One region of the Stenotrophomonas sp. YJH_SMC_43 genome, then DNA from elsewhere that is predicted to be linked to it. Evidence: predicted binding sites of a transcription regulator. Region 1 holds the regulator's gene; the other holds the start of a gene.

The links. The regulator FliA, encoded in region 1, starts transcription of late flagellar genes. The targets are predictions, from matches to a motif close to TAAAGTTTNNCNNNCNNNGGCCGATAA.
Region 2: AC5QAH_RS08635 (GGDEF domain-containing protein) is a predicted target of FliA. The motif match lies at 2,189-2,215, and genes of this name have one in related genera.

Annotation. Positions count from the first base shown of each region.
Region 1 is NZ_JCAFVQ010000001.1:1,301,233-1,304,640, forward strand. Features, by position in the region: gene flhF (flagellar biosynthesis GTPase FlhF) at 1-755, shown strand, start outside; gene AC5QAH_RS06105 (MinD/ParA family ATP-binding protein) at 742-1,629, shown strand; gene AC5QAH_RS06110 (RNA polymerase sigma factor FliA) at 1,626-2,369, shown strand; gene cheY (chemotaxis response regulator CheY) at 2,427-2,819, shown strand; gene AC5QAH_RS06120 (protein phosphatase CheZ) at 2,819-3,408, shown strand, end outside.
Region 2 is NZ_JCAFVQ010000002.1:498,694-502,101, reverse strand. Features, by position in the region: gene AC5QAH_RS08640 (TonB-dependent siderophore receptor) at 1-1,961, opposite strand, end outside; gene AC5QAH_RS08635 (GGDEF domain-containing protein) at 2,248-3,408, shown strand, end outside.

The DNA of each region.
Region 1 (3,408 bases):
GCCTGGCCCGCGACGTGGCCATGCAGATCCCGCTGGAGACCGAAGCCCACCGTGGCCGTGGCCTGATGCTGGGGCTGATCTCGCGCAAGCTGCCGATCGCCCCGGTCGACCCGCTGGAGGAAGGCGGCGTGATTGCCCTCGTCGGCCCGACCGGCGCCGGCAAGACCACCACCATCGCCAAGCTGGCCTCGCGCTTCGCCGAGAAGCACGCCCCGCGTGACGTCGCCCTGGTGACCACCGATACCACCCGCATCGGCGCCCGCGAGCAGCTGTACGGCTACGGCCGCCAGCTCGGCATCGCCGTGCACGAGGCCAACAGCGGCACCGACCTGGACCAGCTGCTGGAACGCCTGAAGGACTACAAGCTGGTACTGATCGACACCGCCGGCCTGGGCCCGCGCGACCGCGCACTGGCCGCCCAGCTGCAGTGGCTGCGCGCCGCCCGCCAGGTGCGCACCCTGCTGGTGCTTCCGGCCAACACCAGCTTCGGCGACATGGACGAGGTGGTCCGCCGCTTCGGCGCCGCCAACCTGCAGGGCCTGGTGCTGAGCAAGCTGGACGAGACCGGCCGCTTCGGCAACGCCCTGTCGGTGGCCGTGGACCACGCCCTGCCGATCACCTGGGTGACCGATGGCCAGGACGTTCCGGACGACCTGCACCGGGCCAGTGCAGCCAATCTTGTACTTCGCCTTGAAGATTTGCGCCGAGCGGCCGATATGCCCTGCAACCCGGAGTTGAACCATGCCGTCGCGTGAGTACGCCAAGCTGACCAAGACCTTCCCGCTGTCGGCCACCCGCAGCGAGCCGCTCGGCCCTGTGCGCACCATCGCCGTCACCGGCGGCAAGGGCGGTGTGGGCAAGACCAATGTCTCGGCCAACCTGGCCGTGGCACTGGCCGGCATGGGCAAGCGCACGCTGCTGCTGGACGCCGACCTCGGCCTGGCCAACATCGACGTGATCCTGGGGCTGAACCCCACCTTCACGCTGGCCGACCTGGTCGCCGGCCGCTGCTCGCTGGACGATGTGATCGTCGAAGGCCCGAACGGCGTGCTGGTGGTCCCGGCCGCGTCCGGGCGCCGGCACATGGCTGAGCTGGCCCCGGCCGAGCACGTCGGCCTGGTCAACGTGTTCTCCGAACTGGAACGCGAACTGGACATCATGGTGGTGGACACCGCCGCCGGCATCACCGATGGCGTGCTGACCTTCTGCCAGGCCGCGCAGGACACCGTGGTGGTGGTCTGTGACGAGCCGGCCTCGATCACCGACGCCTATGCGCTGATCAAGGTGCTGTCGCGCGAGCGCGGCGTGGACCGCATCCAGGTGGTGGCCAACATGGTGCGCGACCCCAACGAGGGCCGCGTGCTGTACGAAAAGCTGACCCGGGTCTGCGAGAAATTCCTCGCCGATGTCTCGCTGAACTATCTGGGCTGTGTGCCGCAGGATGATTGGCTGCGCCTGTCGGTGCAGCGCCAGCAGCCAGTGGTAAAGGCCTACCCGTCCAGCCCGGCCGCGTTGGCGATCACCGAGATTGCCCGCCGTACCGCACGCTGGCAGGCGCCGACCGAACCGCGCGGCGGCGTTGAGTTCTTCCTCGAGCGTATTCTCAAGCAGCGCGGGGTGGCCGCATGAAAGGCGCAGCCCAGTACCGGGAAGTCCAGCGCACGGCGGCCAACGAGGTCATCGCCCAGCATTCGGACCTGGTGCGGCGCATCGCCCACCACCTGGCCGCACGCCTGCCGGCGAGCGTCGAGGTCGACGACCTGATCCAGGCCGGCATGATGGGACTGATCGAAGCCTCGCGCAGCTATGACGCCGACCAGGGGGCTTCGTTCGAGACCTATGCCTCGATCCGCATCCGCGGTTCGATGATCGATGAGATCCGCCGTGGCGACTGGGTGCCGCGCTCGGTGCACCGCCGTGCACGTGATGCCGCCGCCACCATCCGCCGCCTGGAACAGAGCAGTGGCCGTGCCGCCAGCGCCACCGAAGTGGCCGCCGCGATGGAGATGCCATTGCCCGAGTACCTGCGGCTGATGGAAGACGCTGCCCGTGGCCAGGTGCTGAGTCTTGAATCGCGCATCGAGGACCAGGGCGAGCTGGACACCGTGGCCCAGGGCGGCCCGACCCCGCAGCAGGTGCTGGAGCGCGGCGAGTTCGGCCGCGAGCTGGGCAAGGCCATCGGCCACCTGCCCGAGCGCGAACAGCTGGTGCTCTCGCTGTACTACGAGCAGGAACTGAACCTGAAGGAGATCGGCGCGGTGCTCGGCGTGAGCGAGTCGCGGGTCTGCCAGATCCACGGCCAGGCGGTACTGCGCCTGCGTGGCCGGCTGAAGCTGTTCGAGGCCGCCGACGCCGGCCTCGAAGAATGAACATCCCCGAGGCGGCTGCCCCCGGCCGTCCGGAATGAACAACAAAGGAATTCTGCTTTGAACAAGAACATGCGCATCCTGATCGTCGACGACTTCTCGACCATGCGTCGAATCGTCAAGAACCTGCTGGGCGATCTGGGCTTCACCAATACCGCCGAAGCCGAGGACGGGCATGCCGCGCTGTCGCTGCTGCAGAGCCAGCCGTTCGATTTCGTGGTCACCGACTGGAACATGCCGGTGATGACCGGCATCGAGCTGCTCAAGGCGATCCGTGCCGATGCCAAGCTGAAGACCCTGCCGGTGCTGATGGTCACCGCAGAAGCCAAGCGTGAACAGATCATCGAAGCCGCCCAGAGCGGCGTGAACGGCTACATCATCAAGCCGTTCACCGCGCAGACGCTGGAAGAGAAGCTCGGCAAGATCTTCGAACGCCTGGCGGCCAGCGCCTGATGGATACCACGGTCGACAAGAGCGCCCTCGCCCTGCGCCTGCAGGAGGCCCTGGACGCACTCGAGTCCGGTGACGAAGCCGCCTGGCGGCAGCGCATCGACGGACTGGTCGCGCTGCGCACGCAGCCGATGATGAGTGGGCTCTCGCGGCTGGCCCGCGAACTGGGGCAGGCGCTGGGTGAACTGCCGACCGTGCCGAGCGAAGCCGGGGAACTGGACGATGCCTGCGCGCGCCTGGACCACGTGGTGGCGATGACCGAGCAGGCCACGCACCGCACCCTGGACCTGGCCGAGGAATGCCGCAGCCTGACCGAACAGCTGCGCGCCGAAGGCCTGCAGCCGGGCCAGGACGCGCAGCTCGAGCGCATCCGCCACAACCTGACCGAGATCGCCCTGACCCAGAGCTACCAGGACCTGACCGGGCAGATCATCCGTCGCGTGGTGGGCATCGTCCGCCGCGTGCACGAAGGCTTCGGCGCACTCGGCCTGCCACCGGAACAGCATCGCACCGACCCGGAACTGGCCGGGCCGGCACTGAAGGGACTGGACCGCCACGCGGTCTCGCAGAACGACGCCGACGACCTGTTGTC
Region 2 (3,408 bases), on a different contig from region 1:
AGCAGCAGAGACAGCTTGTCGGTGGCCTGCCAGTCCAGCATCGTGTTGACGGTGTACTTCGGAATCACCGACAGCGGCTGGCCGGTGCTCTTGTTCTCGTTCTCCACCATGTAGGTGAAGTTGTTGCTCCACTTCAGGCGGTTGCCCTGCTCGCCCAGCAGCGGGATCACCAGGTTGCCTTCAAGCCCCTGCACGATCGCCTTGGGCGCGTTCTCCCAGCGGAAGATGCGGCCCCTGGTGTCGGCAGTCAGGCCGATCTGGGTGTAGCCGGCCTGGATCTTGTCCTTGTAGTCGTTGTGGAAGTAGGTCAACGACGCCTGCCAGCCGCTCTGCGGTGCCCACTCGATGCCCAGTTCCTTGTTCAGGCTGGTTTCCGCCTTCAGGTCCGCGTTGCCGCGCATGTAGCAGCCGGCGCCCAGGCTCGGCAGTGCATTCGGGCAGCCATTGCCACGGGTGTAATACAGATAGTCCGGATTCGACTGGTACAGGTTCGGTGCCTTGAATGCACGGGCGATACCCCCCTTCACCACCCAGTCGCTGCTGATGCGGAACTGCGCATTGAGGCTGGGGCTGGTGTTGTTGCCGAACTGGCTGTGATGATCGAAGCGCAGGCCCGGGGTGACGATCCAGCGCTCACCCAGGTAGATATTGTCTTCCACGAACACGGCGGTGGTCTGCGCGTCGGACTTGCCGCGCGCGCGATCGGCCGACAATCCCGGGAGTCCGCCGCCACTGCTGCTGGACTGGCTCATCGAATACGGGTCGGTCAGGCGGCTGTCCAGGTACTCGAAGCCCAGCGTCCAGATGTTCTCGGCACCGCCCAGCGTGGTCGGGAAACTCACTTCGCCATCCAGCTGGTAGTTGCGCAGGCGCGAGGTCGACCAGTCGGTGCCGTTGAAGCTGCCCTCCGGGCCACCGGCCAGGCCTTCGTTGATGCGCGAGTTGTTCACCGCTTCCACCGCGGCCGTCACCCGCGAGGTGACATCGCCCCAGCGGCCACGATGGGTGATCGCGCCGGTGTTGCGGTACATGCGGTTGGTTTCCGCCTTGTCCTCGGCCAGGGCGGCCAGATCGATGCCGGTCGAAGTGCCGGTGGTGCTGACCGCGCGGTCACCCGCATAGATGTTGCCTTGGCGGCTGGTGCCGGCCTCGAACTCGACCACCTGGTTGGCGGTCACGTCCCAGCGCAGCAGCGCGTTGACATCGCGGTTCTTGACGCCCTCGCGGCCAGCCGGCGGCACTGCGTTCGGGTTGGTGGCGTACTGGCGGTTGAGGTCCAGCGAGTCGGCGTCGGTCTTGTTGAGATTGCCGTACAGGCGGAACGACAGGGTGTCGGTCATCGGCCCACTCAGCTGCAGGCCGACACGCTCGCTGCCACCTTCGGCGCTGTGCTCGGGCACCAGCCCGTACAGGTCGACCGCACCGGTCAGGTCGCCGGTCGGGCGCTTGGTGATGATGTTGACCACGCCGCCGGACGCACCGGAGCCATAGCGTGCCGCCGCCGGGCCGCGCAGCACTTCGATGCGCTCGATCATTTCCGCTGGCACCCAGTTGGTGTCACCGCGGGTATTGCGCTCGCCGCTGCGGCCCATACGCACGGCATCACGCGCACCGATGCGCTTGCCGTCGACCAGGATCAGGGTGTTTTCCGGGCCCATGCCACGCAGGTCGATCTGGCGGTTGTTGCCGTACTGGCCCGAGGCGCTGTTGCCGGTGAGGTTGACGCCCGGCATGGTGCGCAGCAGTTCGGCGATGTCGTTGGCCGGCGGGCGCCTGGCGATGTCCTCAGCGGTGATGGTCGAAGTGCCCAACGCCTGGCGGGCAATCTGCGAGGCGGTGACATGCACCGTGTCGATATCGGTGGCGTCGGTTTCAGCCTTGGCGGTCAGGGCGCTGCCCGCCAGCAGGGCGGCAACGGCAAGCGCCAGCGGGCGCGGCGAAAGGACAACGGCAGGAGACATGATCTGGACCTTCTGGCAGGGCAACGGGGCCTCTGGCAAAGGGCTTGAGGCAACGACGAGGGGGAGGCGGAGCGTCGCTGCAGTCGCCTGCGGCCCGATCCGTGCGCGTATTCTCCCATCAATGCGAGTGATTCTCAAATGCGTTCACTCATTGCCGCAGCGGCACCGTTGTGCTTTGCGCACCGTGCAACCCTGCATCGCGCGTAAACTGGCCGGCCAACCTGCCATCAACCGTACGCCACCGCGGCCGATACCCGTGGTTTGCCGTACGCAGTCAGAGATCGACGTGGAACCACCCCAACTGGACGATGCCAGCCAGCCGCTGGCCGAGGCCTGGCAGCACTGCCTGCAACAGGCCGGCCCTGCCGCCACCGCGCTGCTGCACGCCGCCGCCGCCGATGCCCCGCCGGCGCTGGCCCAACGCTTCTACGAAGTACTGTTGCAGGACGGGCGTGCACGCCGCTTCCTGTCCCATGACCAGGTCAAGCAGCGCCTGCAGCCAGCCATGCAACGCTGGCTGGTGCAGCTGCTGACCACCGATGCCGACGGTATTGCCAGCACCGTTGCCTCACAGCGCGTGATCGGCGATGTGCATGCCCGGGTCGGCATTCCGGTCGATCTGGTCACCCGCGGCGCGCGCGTGCTCAAGCACGAACTGTTCGTGCGCCTGCGCGACGACGCGCCCGACAGCGCCACCGCGTTCGCCGCCATCGACTGCCTCAGCGCGATCATGGATATCGCCATGGAAGGCATGACCCTGGCCTACACCCATGCACGCGAGCGCTCCACCCGTGCCGATGCTGCGTACCGGCTGTTCTCGCTGGTGCAGAACGTCGGCACCGAACGCGAGCGTCAACGCGCACTGCTGCTGGACTGGGAGAACGCCCTGCTCTACGCACTCGCCGGTCATGTGCAGGCCAGCGACAACGCCAGCCTGGCCACCTCGGAGTTCGGCCTGTGGTTCACCCACAAGGGCATCCCCAGCTTCGGCGAAAGCAGCGAAACGCAGCAGGTGGGCCAGTTGATGGCCCGCATTGACGGCCACCTGCAGCGGGCCAGCGGCGATGCCCCGGCACAGCGACTGGCGGTGCTGCCGGCCATACGCGAGGACCTGGCCGCCATCCGCACCCTGATGACACTGCTGTTCGAGCGCATCGGCGAACTGGATGCCGGCAGCGATGCCCTGACCAATCTGCTCAACCGCCGCTTCCTGCCCACCGTGCTGCGCCGGGAAATCGAGCTGGCCACGCGCAACCGCACACCGTTCTCGCTGCTGCTGCTCGACCTGGATCATTTCAAGGCAATCAACGACGGCCATGGCCACGATGCCGGCGACCGCGCGTTGCAGCATGTGGCCGGCCTGCTCGGCCAGCTCACGCGTGGCAGCGACTACCTGTTCCGCTATGGCGGCGAAGAATTCGTGGTGGTGCTGGTGGCCGCCAGCGAA